DNA from 2 places in the Actinoallomurus sp. NPDC050550 genome. Region 2 is predicted to be linked to the other one. Evidence: riboswitches for the same ligand, from Rfam matches in the RefSeq annotation. Region 2 holds a riboswitch; the other holds the start of a gene.

Region 1 (8,759 bases), on a different contig from region 2:
GTGTGTGGGCCTCACTCGGCGGCATCGGGTTCGCGGCAGGCGTGCTGGCCGGCGGCGTGCTCACCGCCGGGCCCGGCTGGCGCTGGGCGTTCTTCGTCAACGTCCCGGTCGGCGTGGCCGTACTGGCCGCCCTCCCAGCCACCGTCCCCGCCCAGGGCTCCGGCGGCGCGCGGCGGCTCGACGTGCTCGGCGCCCTCACGGTCACCGCCGCGACGGCCTCCTTCATCTACGGGATGATCCACGCCGGTGACGCCGGCTGGTCCGCCACCGGCACGCTGGTGCCACTGGCCGCCGCGGTCGTGCTCTACGCGGTCTTCGCACTCGTCGAACGGACCATACGGCACCCGCTGATGCACGTGGGCATGCTCGCCCGCCGCCCGGTCGCCGCGGGCGCGTTCCTGATGCTCGTCGCCTCCGGCCTGTTGATCTCGATGTTCTTCCTCGGCTCGCAGTACCTGCAGCACGCCCGGCACATCGGGGCTCTGGAGACGGGCCTGCTCTTCCTGCCCGCGGCCCTCGGGACCGGGCTGGGCGCGCACCTGGGCGGACGGCTGGTCGGCACGATCGGCACCCGGCCGGTCGCGGTCGGCGGCCTCGGCCTGATCGCCCTCGGGACCGGGCTGCTCACGGGGCTCTCGGGGCACGCCAGCGTCTTCACCGGGCTGCTCCCGGGGATCGTCATCGCGACCGTGGGAGTCGGGCCGGTCTTCGTCGCCGCGACGAGCTCCGCGCTGGCCCACGTGACGCACGAGGAGGCCGGGCTCGCCTCCGGTGTGATCAATACGTTCCACGAGCTGGGCGCCGCCGTCGGCGTCGCCGTCGCCTCCACGGTCGCCGCGGCCGGCCTGTCCGCCGTCCCCGCGGTCGGCGGGTTCACCGACGCGTACGCGGTGTTCGCCGTCGCGGCCGCGATCGCCGCGGTGCTCGCGCTGTGGCTCGTCCCGCCCGGCAGGCCCCGGTCGACCGGCATGCCACACGCTCACTGAACCCTCCCGAGAGGACTCCCATGCTCGCGCACGACCGTTCCGGCACGGGCCCGCCGCTCGTGCTCCTGCACGGAGTGGGGCTCGATCGCCGGACCTGGCGTCCGGTCCGCGACCTTCTCTCCGAAAAACGGGAGGTGATCGCCCTCGACCTGCCGGGGCACGGGGAGTCGCCGTCGCTGCCGGCCGGCGCGCGCTACGACGTCGCCGGGTACGTCGGCGCGGTGCGGGAGGCGATCGGGGCGCTCGGCCTCGACCGCCCCCACGTCGCGGGCAACTCCCTCGGCGGCGCGATCGCCTTGGAACTGGCCCGTACCGGAGAGGTCGCCTCGGCGGTGGCGCTGTCGCCGATCGGTTTCTGGAACACCCGGGAGATCCGCTCCACGATGGCGTCCCTGCGGCTCAGCAGGGGGCTCGCTCGCCTGTCCGGGCCGATCGGGCCCACGCTCGCGAGCATCGCGGCCGTCCGGCTGCTGCTCTTCCGCCCGTACTACGGTCACCCGGCCCGGCTGTCCCCGGCCGACGCCCGCGCCGCCGCCGAGGCGTTCGCGGCGTCGGCCGCCCTTCCCGCCACGCTGCCCTACACGCGCCACTACCGGTTCGCCCCCGATCCGCGGCCGCGCGTGCCCGTCACGATCGGCTGGGGCCGCGACGACCGGTTGCTGCCGCCGCGGCAGGCGCTCCGCGCGCGGGAGATCCTCCCCGCGGCCTGGCACGTCATCCTGCCCGGCTGCGGCCACGTTCCCATGCCCGACGACCCGGAACGCGTGGCGTCCCTCCTGTTGTCGAGCCCGTACCGCTGACCCGCTGCCCGGCAGGCCACGCGCATATCCGGCCGGAGGCGTGGTACGTCCGAAATCACGGTCAGTGCCGCGCCCTATATGGAGATAAACCCCCCACGGGTATAGGGTCTGGAGAGTCGTGACCTCGGACGGAGAGAGGGCGAGCATGGGAGCGATCGGTCACGCGTTGGCGATCGCCGGGTCGATGACCTGGGAGATCCTCTGGGCGTTGATTCTGGGATTCCTGCTGTCGGCGATCGTCCAGGCGGTGGTGCGGCGGTCGACGGTCGTGCGGCTGCTCGGCGACGGGCGGCCTCGTACGCTCGCGATCTCCACCGGTCTGGGCGTCGCGTCGTCGTCGTGCTCGTACGCGGCGGTCGCGCTGGCACGCTCGCTGTTCCGCAAGGGCGCGAGCTTCGTCGCGGCGATGACGTTCGAGATCGCCTCGACCAACCTCGTGATCGAGCTCGGCATCATCCTGGCGTTGCTCATGGGCTGGCGGTTCACCGCCGCCGAGTTCATCGGCGGACCGATCATGATCGTGGTCCTGGCGGTGCTGTTCCGGCTGTTCCTGCGCGAACGGCTGCTGCGCGCAGCCCGTGAGCAGGCCGAACGCGGCGTCGCCGGCTCGATGGAGGGCCACGCGGCGATGGACATGTCCGTCCAGCGGCAGGGCTCGTTCTGGCAGCGGCTCCTGTCCGGCGAGGGTTTCACGTCGGTGGCGCACGTGTTCGTCATGGAGTGGGCGGCGATCCTGCGCGACCTCGTCATCGGGCTGCTGATCGCGGGGGCGATCGCGGCGTGGGTGCCCGACTCGTTCTGGCAGCACTTCTTCCTCGTCGACCACCCGCTCGCCGCGAAGATCTGGGGACCACTGGTCGGACCGCTCGTCGCGGTGATCAGCTTCGTGTGCTCGATCGGCAACGTCCCGCTGGCCGCGGTGCTGTGGAACGGCGGCATCAGCTTCGGCGGTGTCGTCGCGTTCATCTTCGCCGACCTGATCATCCTGCCGATCATCGTGATCTACCGGAAGTACTACGGCACCCGGATGGCCCTGTTCATCACCGGCACCTTCTACGCGGCCATGGTGATCGCCGGCTTTCTCGTCGAGCTGATCTTCGGCGTGACCGGCCTCATTCCCGGCAAGCGCCATGCGGTCGTGATGGAGGCGGGCGTGTCCTGGAACTACACGACCTGGCTCAACATCGCCTTCCTCGTCCTCACCGCCGTCCTGCTGACCCGCTTCGTCCGGACCGGCGGCATCCCGATGCTGAAGATGATGGGCGGCTCCCCCGACACCGAGCACGCCGGCCACGACCAGGGCCATGCGGCCCATGACCGTCACCAGTGAGCGCGCCTCACCTTCCCGCGTCGGGACGCAACACACCAAGAGGCCCGAACCTCGCGACAACCGAGATAGGGACATTTACCGTCGAATAAGCGTCGTAACGCCGCACGGTTTTGAGACGGAACACGGTGTAAGCGGGCTGGCCTTGGCCTAGAGCGACATCTTCATTGGCCATTGCGTTCGCCGCCATAACCATCACCGGCCGCGTCGACGGACACAGTGACCATGTGGTGTCTATGGGGAAGGTACGGGCCCGGCCGTCCGGAACGGCCGGCTCGCCGAACGCCCGGGTGAGACGCCCGCTGTCGGCCTGGAGCTGGTGCGCCGTCGTCGTCACCGCCTTCCTGGCCGGCGCGGGAGCGCACGCGGCGGGGGTGCCGGGGCCGTACATGCTCGCCGGGCTGCTCGTGGGCATGGTCCTCGCGCTGTCCGGGCTGGTCACCGCCACCTTCCCGCGCCCGGCGTACCGCATATCCCAGGCCATGGCCGGAGTGTTGATGGGCGGCTACATCCAGCCGGCGGCGCTGCGGGCGGCCGCGCCGGCGATGCTCCCGCTCACCGTCGTGACCGTCGTGACGGTCCTGCTCAGCGTGGGGATCGCCCGGCGGATCGAGCGGACCGGTCTGCTCGACCGGCCGACGGCGACGCTGGCCACGGTGCCGGGCGGCGCGGCGGCCATGCTGGCCGCCGCGGACGAGCTCGGGGCCGACACCCGGCTCGTCGCGATCGCCCAGTACTCCCGGGTCGCCATGATCGCGGTGACCGCCCCGGTGGTCGTCCCCCTGTCCGGGCCCCTGCTGCACGGGGGCGCCGGGTCGGCCGAGCCGCACTCGCCGGTCAGCCCGCAGATGCTGCATTTGGTGGCCGGGGCCCATCAGCCGGCCGGGCTCCTGGTGCTGTGCGCCGTGGCGGTCCTGGGCGTCCAGGTGGGGCGGCGCCTGCGGCTGCCGGCGCCGATGGTGCTCGGTCCGATGTTGGTGACCGTCGTGGCGACCTTCTCCGGAGCGGTCCATGGATTCCGGCCGGCCGGGCTGCTGCAGACGCTCGTGTTCACCTGCATCGGTCTGGAGATCGGGCTGCGGTTCCGCCGGGACTCCCTCCGGCACGCGCGCCGGCTCCTCCCCTGGATGGTGGGCGGAACGGTCGTCATCAGCCTCGTCTCGGCCGTACTCGCGTGGCTGCTGGCCCGCCTGACGAACCTGTCGTACGCCGACGCCTACCTCGCGACAACGCCCGGCGGGATCAACGCGGTCCTCGCCACCTCGGTCGCGACCAACGCCGACGTCGGACTGGTATCGAGCGTGCAGAGCATGCGGCTCTTCGCCGTCGTCACGCTGGCGCCCGTGCTGGTCCGCCTGTCGTTCACCCGGAGCCGGCGATGCGCTCCGCCGGACGAGACGCCCTCGAACGTCCGTTGACGTTCCCTATTCACCCGGCATACGGGCGGCACATTGTCCGTAGCGGCCGGTCAATGAACGTCAACGTCGCAAAAGGTTAACGAAACATTGATTGGCAAAAGGCGCCTGATCACCTCTAAACTACGGAAAGCCCGGCTGCCCCCGGCTTCACAGGAAGCACAGCCGTCCGCCGAATCCCCTTGGGAACCCGGGAATCCACAGTCGTCGAGGCGCGTCCAGAACCGATGAGGTTCCGGCAGGGTGGCTCCGGCCCGAGCCTCGATCGCTGACCCGGAAGGCGGCAAGGAGAGGAGTAGGACTTCTGTGGCGCCTTCCCACCCCCTGACGAACGCGCGCGCCACCGAGCGCTCGCGGATGCGGCGATCGCTCCGCGCCTGCGCGGCCGTGTCGCTCACGGTGGCGGTCTCACTGACGACGGTCGGCACCGCGCACGCCGCGCCCGCCAAGCCGTCGGCGGCCTCCGCGCAGAAGGAGCTGGACAAGCTCAACGCGAAGGTCGACAAGATCGTTGACCAGTGCAACAAGGCGCAGACCGAGCTCGACGCCGCCAAGAAGCGGCTCAAGTCGGTCAACGCCGAGACAGCGGCCGAGCAGGTCCGGTACAACCAACTGCACGGGCGGGTCGTGCAGCTCGCCGCCGACCAGTACAAGACCGGCACGTCCGACCCGGCCACCGCCGTCCTGGCCTCCAAGAACCCGGACGCGGCGCTCGACCAGATGTCGACCTTCACGCACCTGGCCAGCAGCCGTGGTCAGGAGCTCACCGCGTTCCTCGCGTCGACCCAGCGGCTCCGCCGTGACCAGGCCGAGGCGCAGGGCACGACCCAGGAGGTCCAGCAGAAGGTCGCGAAGCTCAAGGCGCAGAAGACCGCGGTCAACCAGGCCATCGCCAAGCAGAAGGCCCTCCTGAAGAAGCTCGGCCAGGCCACTACCGCTCCGAAGGGCAAGATCGGCGGTTCGTACACCGGTCCGGCGTCCGGCTCGGCACGCGCGGCCCTGAACTACGCCTACGCGCAGCTCGGCAAGCCCTACATCTCCGGTGGCACCGGCCCGGAGGGGTACGACTGCTCCGGTCTCACGATGATGTCCTGGCGGGCGGCCGGGGTCAGCATCCCCCGGGTCGTCCCCGACCAGTACAACGCGGTCCACCACGTCGCGCAGAGCGACGTGCAGCCCGGCGACCTCATCTTCCTCGACGGGCTGGGGCACGTCGGGATGATGGTCGACAGCGGCCGCTTCATCCACGCTCCCCGCACGGGCGAGAACGTGATGATCAGCTCGGTCGCCGGCTACTGGCAGGGTCATCTCGTCGGCTTCGGCCGTCCCTGACGACGCAAACCGCGCGGTGAGCCCTCGGGGGAAGGCTCACCGCGCGGTTCTGGCGGGGGATGGTGGTCAGTGCCGGCCTGAGACGGCCCGGCTGTACTGCTGCCAGACCTCCTTGTCGGTGACGACCCGATTGAGGTACATCAGGCTGTCGAACCGGCAGTTGCAGGGGTTGTCCTCCTGCGTGTTCTGCGGGTAGCCCCCGCCGATCTTTATGCCGCGCGGGTCGGTCGCGGAGGTGTAGTGCGTGCCGGGTGTTCCGACCCCCCAGGGGTCGCCCGACAGCACGTAGAAGCCGTCGATCGGCTTGCCGTTCTTGTACAGCTTCATGGTGCCGTGGTCGTAGTCGAACGACGCGGCGAGGAAGACCCACTTGCCGATCGGCAGGATGCTGTGCCAGTCCTCGTTCGCGGCGAACGTCTGAGAGCTGCTGCCGTCGACGCGACGGCCGAGGGCGACCAGGCGCTTGGTCCCCGACACGTCGATGATCTCGAGCAGACCTCGTACGTTGTGGCCCTGCGAGTCTCCGCTGAGCACACCCGTCAGCGCGACGGCGCCGAAGTAGTCCGACGGGTCCGGGGTGTTGGTGTTGGGGCTCGGGTTCGGACCGGTCGTCTTGAACCAGCCCATGATCGAGATCGCCGTGGTGTGGTTGAACGCGTGGAGGGTCGGCACTCCGGTCGTGGAGTAGATCCCGCCCTTCCAGTCGTCATTGCCGAACGTCGTGGGGTTGATCTGCTGGGTCTGGAGCGCGTGCCCGGCGCCGGGGTAGGCGCTGTCCCGGACCCGCATGGCGCCGCCACCGTTGATCAGGTTGATGGTCGTACCGGACGACCCCTGGTCGCGCTCCTGCGCGGGGTTGCCCCGTACGGGGTGCTCGAAGTCGTAGTAGGCGACCAGGTTCGGGCGCAGGCTCGGCAGCACCTTCCCGTCTCCGTGGTGGCCCCGGGCCAGGGCCGACGTCGTGCCGGCGTCCGCCTGGGCCGCGCTCGCGGCCGCGGTGAGCGGCGCGCACAGTACGGCGGCCACGAGGGCCGCGCCGAGGCGCCGGGATCGTACGGGCCGCCGGCGGCGGGCGACCGCCGCCTCGCTGAGATCTGTCATCGTTCCCTCCACGTGCGTATGGAGTCCCGGCGGCCACCGCTCTGAGGCGGTGACCGCCGGGAGGCAGTGGGGCCCGGGCCGCGTCCGCCGCCGGACCGGACGGACGGCGGCCCGAGCCCGGGATCAGTCGCCTACCGCAGTGCCGGTGACCTGGAAGTTGCGGACCCGGCCGATGTTGTCGAACGACCCGAACCCGACCCGACCGGACGCGAAGGTCTTGTCGACCGCCGTCATCCGCGGGTTCTTCGAGTGATCGAGGTACACCGCGATCTCACCGGTGTCCACGTGCCGGATGATCGTCACGTGGTGCCAGTTCATGTCGGTGATCGACGGATCGGCGCCGCGCGACCGCAGCGGATCCCACTGGTCCTCGATCCGCAGCCGGTCGGCGTTGTTCACAACGAAGATCCCGTTGTGCGGGTAGATGTCGTTGCTCTGCGACAGATGCGCGTAGTAGAACTGCGTGTCCGATTGGTAGCCGAACACGATGATCACATCGCGGTTGCTGATGTCCGTCGGGGTGTCGATCCGCACGTCCGCGTCGATCCGCTCCGTGCCGAACTTCGGGCCCTTGGTGAGGACCGCGTACTCGAACGGGCGGCGCGGGCCGGGCCGCTGCACGCCGGCCTCGGCCAGGATCACCTGGTTGCCCTCGAACTTCCACTTCGACGGGGTGACCGGCGCCCAGTTCTTGGCGCCCGCCGTGCCGCCCACGTGGGTGTGGCCGACCGGACCCGAGGCGAAGTGACGCGTGCCGACGACCTTCCAGATCTTGCCGTTCGCCTTGGAAAGCATGTAGAGCTCGCCGTGGCTGTCGCGGCCGAAGCGGAGGTCGACCCGCTTGTCGCCGGCGAACTGCTGCATCGTCAGCCGGTTGCCGTTCGTGTCGAACGTCTGCAGCTGGTGGATCGGTGCCCGCGGCCCGCCGCGGCGCATCTGGCTCTGCTCGGTGTAGTAGACGCTGCCGTCGACCAGGTCGCCGAAGATGTACTTGCCGTACAGCTCGGGCAGCTTGTGGCCGCGGTAGACGTAGCCGCCGGAGATCGCCTTGCCGATGTCGCTGGAGCAGTTCCAGCCGGCCGGCGGGTCGTGGTCGTAGGCGGCCACCGGGTAGTCGTAGCCGTACTTCGCGTCGTCCGCGGGCAGCGTGTACAGGTCGCAGCGGTCGTTCTTCACGAAGCTGAACGGGCCCTCGCGGTTCGGCCAGCCGGCGTTGTCGCCGGCCCGGATGTCCCAGACGCCCTCGATGGTGTGCTCACCGATGTGGCCGAGGAACAGCTGGTGGCTGCCGCCGGTGTCCCAGCCGAAGCGGTGCGGGTCGCGGAAGCCGTAGGCGTAGATCTCGCCGAGGTCGCCGGGCTTGCCGACGAACGGGTTGTCGGCCGGGATGCCGTACTTGCCGTTGGCGCTGTTGTTGCCGTGCGGGTCGATGCGCAGGAGCTTGCCCTGCGGAACCCCGAGGTTCTGCGGGTCGTTGTTGCCCGCGGCCTGGCCCTGCCCGCCGTCACCGGCGGCGACGTACAGCTTGCCGTAGTCCTTCGACCCCGGCCGGGCGTTCGGGTTGAACCCGATCTCCTGGATGCCGTGGATCTGTCCGGCGAAGCCGAGCCGGAGGACCTCCCGGTGAGTGCCGTGGAAGGTGTCCGCCGACGGGTCGTCGGCCGTCCACTCGTCGATGACACCGTGGTAGATGGTGTTCGGCTGCGGCGTCAGGTCCGGCACCTTCGTCGTGCTGGAGGCCAGCTCGCTGTGGACGGTGTAGAACTTGCCGTTCTTCTTGAAATCAGGGTCGAAGGCG
Region 2 (8,759 bases):
CCGAGACCCGCGACGTCGGCCAGGTCCCCCAGCCGTTCCCGCAGCCCGGGAACGGCCGATTCCGGGCAGTAGATGAGCTTGTCGCCGCCGTGGTGCCAGAACTTCAGGTCCCGGTCGAGGTGAGCGCTGCGGGTGACGGTGACCTTCAACGGATACGGCGGCAGGCCGCGCGCTTCGCGCTCGTCGCGCCGCTCGGCGGAGTTCACCAGCAGCTTGGGGTTGTCCCGCCGCAGGGTGGTGGCGCCGATCAGGATGGCGTCGGACTCGGCGCGCACCTGGTCGACGCGGTCGAGGTCGGCCTCGTTCGACAACACCAGGCGGTCGGGACTGGCGTCGTCGATGTATCCGTCGATGGACGCGGCCACACTGAGCAGCACGTACGGTCGCGTGGTCATCTCAACGCGCATCCCAGCCACCGATCAGCAACACGACGGCCAGGTTATCCGGCCGGCTCGAGGCACACGCCAGTGACGTCCGCGCCCAGCGCCGCCGCGATCTGGACGGCGTACGTGCCGACGCCGCCCGCGGCACCGTTGACGAGCACCCGGTGCCCGGCCCGTACCTCGCCGACGTCCCATACGGCGCGCAGGGCGGTCGGAGGGACGGGGCTCCTGCCACACCGAGCGGAGGAGGGCGAACACGACACCATGGTACGAAGGGCCGCGCCGTGCGCCAGGTGCTGTCGTCGGTCTCATTCGGCGAGCGCTCGCGGTGACGACGCCACGTCGCCGTACGGCCCTGGGGACGGGCCTGGGCGCAGACAGGACCAGGCCGTCCCCATGGGGCGCCATACGGACGGCCGGTCAGCCTGCCTCGTGCAGGATCGCCGCCAGTTCGCCGGGCCGGTCGAACATCGGCCAATGCCAGCCGAACAGCTCCCGGTGATCCCAGTCTTCGCCCGCCATGTGCCGGAAGGCGGGAACGGCCGCAGCCCTCGCCCGGACCTCCTCCACCCCGAAGCTGCACAGCACGTGCAGTCGCGGCAGCTTCTCCCAGGCCCCGGTCAGCCGGACCGGCGTGGTGGCGGTGGCCCACGGCTGCGGCGCCGACAGCCGCGTCAGCCGCTCGAGCGTGTCGTCGGACAGCTCGAACGCATCGGCGGCGAGCTGCGGCCACGGCGGAGGCGGTAGCCGCCAGCCGTCGCCCACCGTGCGCACCAGCTCGGCGTTGCGGGCCTGGTCCTCCGGCGGGGTGAACTCCGCCTGGGACATCCCATCCGGCAGCGGTCCACTGTCGATGAACACCAGCCGGGCGATCCGGTCCGGCATCCGGTCCGCCACGCTCGGGATCACCGCCGCACCGGCGTAGCTGTGCCCGACCAGCACCACGTCGTGCAGGTCCTCGTAACGGATCAGGTTGAGCACGTCGGTGACGTGCGTCTCCAGGTCGGTGTCGGGCCGGGCCAGGTGTGCCCGCTCGCCCATCCCGGTCAGGCTGAGCGGGTGGACGTCGTGCCCGCGGCCGCGCAGCTCGGCCGTCACCGGGCGCCAGGCCCAGGCGCCGAGCCAGAAGCCGGGGAGAAGTACGTAAGTCGTCATGAGTGCGACGCTAGGCCGGATACAGGACAGGATCCGCCCGGTATTTGCGGCAAACTTTCGGATATGACCCGACCGACCGCCCGAGTGCTCGCCCTGCTGGAGATCCTCCAGGCCGGCGGCACCCGTACCGTCGCCGACCTGGCCGACCGGCTCGGCGTGGACGAGCGCACCGTCCGGCGCTACGTCGACCACCTCATCGACCTGGAGGTCCCGGTCCGATCGGTACGCGGCCGGTACGGCGGTTACCGGCTCGCCCCCGGGTACCGGATGCCTCCGCTGATGCTCACCGACGAGGAGGCGCTGGCCGTACTGCTCGGCCTGGTCGTGGGCCGGCGCGCCGGGCTGGTGACCACGTCCGTCGCGGCGATGGAGAGCGCCGCCGCCAAGGTACGCCGGGTGCTGCCCGAGGCGCTCGGCCGCCGGCTGGAGGCGCTGCTGGCCGCCACCGAGTTCACCGCTCCGGCCCGGCGCGTGGCCACCCCGGAGACGGGCGTGCTGCTGATGCTCGCGGAGGCCGCGCGGCACCGCCGGCCGGTCGCCCTCGGCTATCAGGCCTGGAACGGGCGCCGCAGCGAGCGCACCGTCCATCCGTACGGGATCGTCCTCCACTCCGGACGCTGGTACGTGACCGGCGCCGACTCGGACCGCGGCGAGGTGCGTACGTTCCGGTTGGACCGGATCGAGACCGCGACGGTGCTGCCGGGGTCGTTCGAGGTGCCGGAGGGGTTCGACCCGACCGCCCGGGTGCTGTCCGGGCTCGCCGACGTGCCCTACCTGCACGAGGTGTCGCTACGGGTCCAGGGCACGGCCGAGCAGGTCCGATCCCGGATCCCGGTCGGTATCGCCACCGTGCAGGAGCTCCCGGCCGACCCGGCGCGGGATCCCGCTCATGACCCGCCGGGACCTTCCGAGGATTGGGTACGGGTCCGGCTGCGGGCCGAGCGGCTGGACTGGGTCGCCGCCGTACTCGCCTGGCTGGACCGCCCGTTCGTGATCGAGTCTCCGGACGCCCTGCGCGACCACGTCCACGCCCTGGCCCGCCGACTCGCGACCTGCGCCGACGCGGTCACGGGCGACTCGAGCTGAGCTGAGCGGCGATGGTCCGCGCACACTCCAGGGACTCGGTACGGGTGGTGTCCACCTCCAGGTCATAGAGCACGCCCCGGTGGGCCGCCTCCGCCTGCGACGCGGCCATTCCCTGGGCCCGATCCCCGCGGGCGATCTCGCGGCCCGCGGCGACCGCGCTCTCGCACCTGACGCCGACCCACAGCACGTCCAGTCCGTCGAGGGCCTTCTGCCACCGCTGCTGGGACTCCGCGCCACCGAGGAAGACGTCATCGACGATGACCCGGGCACCGGCGCGGGCCATCGCGGCGATCCCCTCCATCCACGCTGCTTCCAGCTCCCGGAACTCCCGCCCGACGCTCACTCCGCCATCCGCGGCGAACTCGATCCCGGCCTCCGATGTCCGCATGGACGCGGGCATCGCCTCGACCAGCGTGTCGACGCTGACGGCGAGCCACGGATCCGGCAGTACCGCCTGCAGGCACCTGGCGATCCCGGACTTGCCCGAGCTGGATCCACCGTTCAGCACGATCACCTGAGTCGTCACCGCGCCACAGTAGAGGCACTGCCTGCGACCTGTTTCGGCAGGGCCGCCCAACCGCTACGACAGGCGAGCGGCCGCAGCGATGGTCTCGCGGCGACACAATGAGAACATGAGCCAGTCCGATCCGGGTGCACGATGCTTCTGCGGGCTGCCCGCACCGTACGACGACTGTTGTGGACGTTTTCACCGCGGAGACATGAAGGCCCCGACAGCGGAGCGGCTCATGCGCTCGCGGTTCAGCGCCTTCTGCGTGGATGACGAGGGCTACCTCCTGCGTACGTGGCATCCGTCGACGCGGCCACCGCACATCGACTTCGACGAGTCCCTGCGCTGGCAACGCCTCGAAGTCCTCCGAACCGCCGGCGGAAGCTACCTCGACGCCGAGGGAACCGTCCTCTTCCGCGCCCACTACGTCCAGCGGAACCGCCCCGGGCTGATGGAAGAACACAGCCGCTTCGTCCTCGAGGACGGCGCCTGGTCGTACCTCGGCCCTCTCCCCTCCCTGCCACGGACCGCGCCCGCCCGCGGACGATAGGACGTCCGTGCCGGAGTACGGGGCGGCCTTCGTTCCCGGCCTCGCATCGTGCAGGCGGCCGACCCGCGAGTGTGTGGTCGTCAGGCGCTGTAGGTGCGCTTGGCGCGACGGCTCATCTCGGTGTTCTGGAACGCGACGCACTCCCATCGCCCGTCGCGGCGACGCAGGGTGTACGTCTGGAACTTGTCGTAGTCGATCTTGTTGCCTTTGCCGATGCCGCCGACCGTGGTCACCACGGCGGTGTCGGTGTCCACAGTGCGCACGTCGATGGGTCTGACGATCATCCGCGTGCCCTTCCGCCACTTCGTGAACACCTCGTGGTGGGTCTGGCCGACGGCGGCCCTGCCGAACATGGCGTCGCCGAGGAAGATCACGTACGAGGCGTCTTCGGCGAACTGCCGAGCGTAGGCATCGGCGTCACCGGCGTCCCATGCCTGCCGGATGCGCTCCAAGAATTCCTCAACGGTGTCGCTGCCGGTCGTCTCCGTGATCATCTCCGCTTCGATCAGGGCCCTGTCCGGGCAGTCGGGGGTGACACGCCGGGGCGATCGAGACGCTTGAATCCGCGCTGTCGCCGACGGGCCTGCATCCTCGCCACTTCGCCATTCTCAAAGGGTTGAGAGACGGGGAAGCCCAGTCGCAGCAGCAACTCGCTCAGAAGGTAATCACCCGCTGTAGGGACATGCGCACCGACACGGCGCCATGACGTGCACTCAGTAACGGACGGCGCACACTGCGTACCATAAATCACGTTTCGGTGGTTTTATCCACATTGATGCCCTACGCTCCGTAGGACTCGACTGTCCCATGCTTCACACAAGAGCACGACCGTCAGCCGAATCCCTGCAGTGCGGGGAACCGGGGACCCAGGTAACTGGGGTGAATCCGCAGCGCCCAGCGCTCGGTAGGGCATCTCCCGCCCGAACCCGACAGCTAACCCGGTAGGCGTGAGGAGAGGAGTTCGTACGTGACATTTTCATATTCTCGGCTCACAAGTTCTGGCTGGCTGAGGGGCATTACGGCCTTGACGGCGAGCGCCGCCCTTCTTCTTCCCGCAAGCAGCGCGTACGCGGCTACCAAGCCGTCACCGACCGCAGCAAAGAATAAGCTGGACAAGCTAAACAGCCAGGTAGACAAGATCGCCAATCAGTACGACAAGGCCAAGACACAGCTGGATGCGGCGAAGAAGCGGCTTTCAGTGATCAACAATCAGATCGCCACCGAAAAGCCCAACTATCAGAACCTGCGCGTCCGGGTGGCGCAGATGGTCGTCGCCGCCTACAAGAACGGCAGTCTTAGCAATACCGCCGTCATCGCTTCCAGGGACCCCGAAGCGAGCCTGCAAAATATGTCGGCCTTCACCGAACTTTCCAACAGCCGAAGCCAAGAGATGACCGCATTGCTGGCATCGACCCAGCGCCTCCAGCGTGATCAGGAAGAAGCCAAGGCAGCGCTGCAGACGGTCACCACGACCACGTCTACGCTTAAGAAGCAGAAAGCCGCCGCCGAAAAAGCGATCGCCAAGCAGAAAGCACTGGTCGCCAAGTCCACCAGCTCCAGCTCAAGCACCAACAGCTCAAGCGGCAACAGCAGTAGTAAGAGCAGCGGTAGCAGCCCCTCCAGCTCCGCATCCGGCTCGGCCGGCACGGCGGTGAATTATGCCATGGCTCAGCTGGGTAAACCCTATGTCTTCGGCGGTACGGGCCCGTCGGGCTATGACTGCTCCGGGCTGACGATGATGGCCTGGCGCGCGGCCGGCGTCAGCCTTCCCCGCGTCGTCCCCGACCAATACAGCGCCATCCGCCACGTCGCCAAGTCCGATCTGCAGCCCGGTGACCTGGTCTTCTTCGACGGCCTTGGCCACGAAGGCATTTACGTCGGTGGCGGCAGATTCATTCATGCCCCGCACACGGGCACCGTCGTACAGTACGCCAGCATGTCCAACAGCTACTGGACCGCGAACTACGTCGGCGCCGGCCGCCCGTAATCAAAGGGCCCGTCGCCCAGCGTGATCGCTGGACCGCGGGGAAAGCGTCGTACATCCTGGACCGGATCGACGCCTTCCCCGACCGGCTGCGACAACCTCGTCGCCGCCCTGCTGCCGCACAACCGTCCGCGTACATTTCGTGCGCATTGGGATCGGCACGCGGTCGCTAGAGGAATGCGGAGAGCAGGAGGGCCATCCCCAGGCCCAGGATGCTGACCAGCGTCTGGGTGGTGGTGTGGATTTTCGTGGCCTTGCCCATGTCCATCCCGAAGGACTCCTTGACCAGCCAGAATCCCTCGTGGTTGACGTAGTTGAGGCCGATCGAGCCCGCGCCGATGGCGATGACGACCAGCGAGGTGTGCCAACTGTCGGACGCGGTCACCAGTGGCGCGACGATGCCGGTCGAGGAGACGATCCCTACCGTCGCCGATCCGGTGGAGGCGGAGAGCAGCAGTGCGAGCAGCCACCCCAGCAGCACGACGCTGATGTGCGCTCCGCCGGCGGCCGAGGCGATGGCGTGGCTGATGCCCGTGTCCTCCAGAACTTGGTTGAAGGCGCCGCCCCCGCCGATGATCAGCAGGATGCCGACCACGGCCTTGAGGCTCTCCGTGACGGACTGCCGCACCGCTTCCCCTGACCTGCCTTGGGCCAGTCCCAATGCGAACAGCGCGACGGTCTCCCGACCGTGATGCAAGCGATCACCGCTGCCGCTCCGCACGCCGAGGTCTACTTGCTGCGCAGTCCCCGTATGGTCCGGCGCTTTGTCGCGCAACTCCGGCGGACGGCCGCCTAGCCCCGATCAGGCTCGCCGTGCTCCGGGTCGGCCTATCGTGCCGGGCGGAACGGCTGCAGGAAGCGGATCCCGTCCTCGATGCTGCCGTCCATCAGTTCCAGCAGTTGGGGCACCAGGTCCTGCATGCGGGGTGCCTGCAGGTGGCCTTCGAGGGCCTCGCGGCTCTCCCAGCGCTCGAAGATGACGAACGCGCCCGGTTGTCCCTCGACCTGGTGAGCCTCGTAGTCGATGTTGCCCGCGTCGTAGCGCGATGCGGTGACGGCGGCTGTCATGAACGCCTTCATCGCGGCTTCCTTCCCGGATTTGGCCCGAGCTTCCCACAGCACGGTGACGTAGTGGTTCGACGTGGTGGTCATGCTTTGCTCCTCCTGGCTCCGAACAGCATCGTTGTGCGCCGTTCACGACTCCACACTGAGCCCCGAGGAGCGTCGGCGGGAGCTACGGGACTTCGTGGTACAGCGCGTACCACCCAGCGGGGCGGGGTGTGCGGGAAAATGGTGTTCATGGATCAACTCGGTGCCGTGCTGCGGGCGTGGCGGGACCGGCTGGACCCCGCGACGGTGGGCTTCGCACACGGCTCACCCCGTCGGGTCCCCGGTCTGCGACGCGCGGAGCTGGCGACGCTGGCCGGCATCTCGGTCGAGTACGTGGTCCGGCTGGAGCAGGGACGGGTGGCGACACCCTCGGCGCAGGTCTGCTCGGCCCTGGCTCGCGCCCTGCACCTGTCCAACGACGAGCACGCTCACCTTCTGCGCATGGCCGGTCACGCAGCGGATCCGATCCGGGTTCCACGAATGATCCCAGGGAGCCTGTACCGGATCGTGGACCAGCTCGCCGGCAACCCGCTGGCGATCTACGACGCCACCTGGCAGTTGCTGCACTGGAATCCGCTGTTCGCGGCCACGTTCGGCGATCCCACGGTGCGCGGTGTGGGAGACCGCAACGTCCTGGTCTGGCAGTTCCTGGGTGAGCTGCCCCGGGTCCGGCAGACGGCGGCCGAGCGGGCGGCGTTCGAGGAGTCCCTCGTCGCCGACCTGCGCGCGACGACGAGCCGGTACCCCGACGATCCCGACCTCGCGGCGTTGGTATCGAGGCTGAACCTCAGCCCACGGTTCTGCGAGTTGTGGAGCCGCCGAGCGGTGGGCGGTCACCAGAGTGCGCACAAACTCGTCCAGCACCCGGATGTCGGACACATCGCCATGAACTCCGACATCCTCAACACCCAGGACACGAACCTCCGCCTCGTGGTGTACACGCCGCAGCCAGGCACCGACGCCCGCAGCAAACTCGAATTCCTTGCGGCGATTGGGGTCCAGAGGATGTCTCCTCAGGGATGAAGGCCCGCGTTCTGCCTCGTCCGGTGGACCAGGCTGCTGGGTGGTACGCGCGGTACCAGGAAGTGCCGTAGCTCCCGCCAACCCTCCCGGGGACCCAGCATGGAGTGCGTGAACAGCGCACGGCCGTGCTGTTCGGACCAGGAGGAGCCAGCATGACCACCACATTCATCACCGGGGCCAACAAGTCCCTCGGTTTTGAAACCGCTCGTCGCCTCGTCGAGGCGGGGCACACCGTCCTCCTCGGTGCCCGCCACCGTGAGCGCGGTCGGGCCGCGGCCGAGTCGCTCGGCGCCCGGTTCGTTCAGATCGACGTGACCGACGATGCCTCGGTCCAGGCCGCGGCCGCGGATGTCGCCGCGCATGAGGGAACGATCGACGTCCTGGTCAACAACGCCGGCGTCCTCGGCAAGGTCGGCCCCGTCGAGGAGTACACCGCGACCGACGTGAGCGCCGTGCTCGACGTGAACGTCGTCGGGATCGTGCGCGTCACGCACGCCTTCCTCCCGCTGCTGCGCAAATCGCCGAACCCCGTCATCGTCAACGTGTCCAGCGGGATGGGCTCCTTCAGCGTGACCCAGGACCCGGCGCGGATCGAGTCGCAGTATGCCCTGCCCCTCTACTGCGCCTCGAAGGCCGCGGTCACGATGCTCACGACGCAGTACGCCAAGGAACTGAAGGACGTGAAGGTCAACGCCGCAGACCCCGGGCAGACCGCGACCGACTTCACCGGCGGCCTCGGACACAGCGTCGCCGACGGCGCAGCGTCCATCGTGACCCTCGCGACAATCGGCCCGGACGGGCCGACGGGACAGTTCATCGACCGATCCGGGAACCTCCCGTGGTGAACCTGCCCAGAGCTCAGGGTCGGTCGACCCGCCGCCCTGCGCTTACCTCATGCTCGTAATCTCTATGCTCAGTGATCACGAAGGACGCCGACGCCTCAAGTGATCCATTTGCCGG

Evidence for each region. Region 2 has a riboswitch for cyclic di-AMP ahead of AB0I04_RS17150 (NlpC/P60 family protein). Riboswitches for the same ligand answer to the same signal wherever they lie in the genome.
Region 1: it holds a riboswitch for cyclic di-AMP, as region 2 does, so the genes downstream of both, AB0I04_RS30400 (NlpC/P60 family protein) here and AB0I04_RS17150 (NlpC/P60 family protein) in region 2, are expected to answer to the same signal.

What each region holds. Positions count from the first base shown of each region.
Region 1 covers NZ_JBFAJC010000025.1:62,257-71,015, reverse strand. The annotation lists gene AB0I04_RS30420 (MFS transporter) at 1-986, shown strand, start outside; gene AB0I04_RS30415 (alpha/beta fold hydrolase) at 1,007-1,786, shown strand; gene AB0I04_RS30410 (permease) at 1,932-3,116, shown strand; gene AB0I04_RS30405 (AbrB family transcriptional regulator) at 3,350-4,531, shown strand; cyclic di-AMP (ydaO/yuaA leader) riboswitch at 4,689-4,826, shown strand; gene AB0I04_RS30400 (NlpC/P60 family protein) at 4,835-5,860, shown strand; gene AB0I04_RS30395 (hypothetical protein) at 5,927-6,961, opposite strand; gene AB0I04_RS30390 (PQQ-dependent sugar dehydrogenase) at 7,085-8,759, opposite strand, start outside.
Region 2 covers NZ_JBFAJC010000010.1:239,257-248,015, forward strand. The annotation lists gene AB0I04_RS17115 (dihydrofolate reductase family protein) at 1-395, opposite strand, end outside; gene AB0I04_RS17120 (hypothetical protein) at 440-649, opposite strand; gene AB0I04_RS17125 (alpha/beta hydrolase) at 804-1,538, opposite strand; gene AB0I04_RS17130 (YafY family protein) at 1,602-2,624, shown strand; gene cpt (chloramphenicol phosphotransferase CPT) at 2,605-3,150, opposite strand; gene AB0I04_RS17140 (YchJ family metal-binding protein) at 3,344-3,682, shown strand; gene AB0I04_RS17145 (SgcJ/EcaC family oxidoreductase) at 3,763-4,176, opposite strand; cyclic di-AMP (ydaO/yuaA leader) riboswitch at 4,506-4,644, shown strand; gene AB0I04_RS17150 (NlpC/P60 family protein) at 4,707-5,669, shown strand; gene AB0I04_RS17155 (hypothetical protein) at 5,836-6,363, opposite strand; gene AB0I04_RS17160 (putative quinol monooxygenase) at 6,495-6,818, opposite strand; gene AB0I04_RS17165 (helix-turn-helix transcriptional regulator) at 6,966-7,799, shown strand; gene AB0I04_RS17170 (SDR family NAD(P)-dependent oxidoreductase) at 7,952-8,644, shown strand.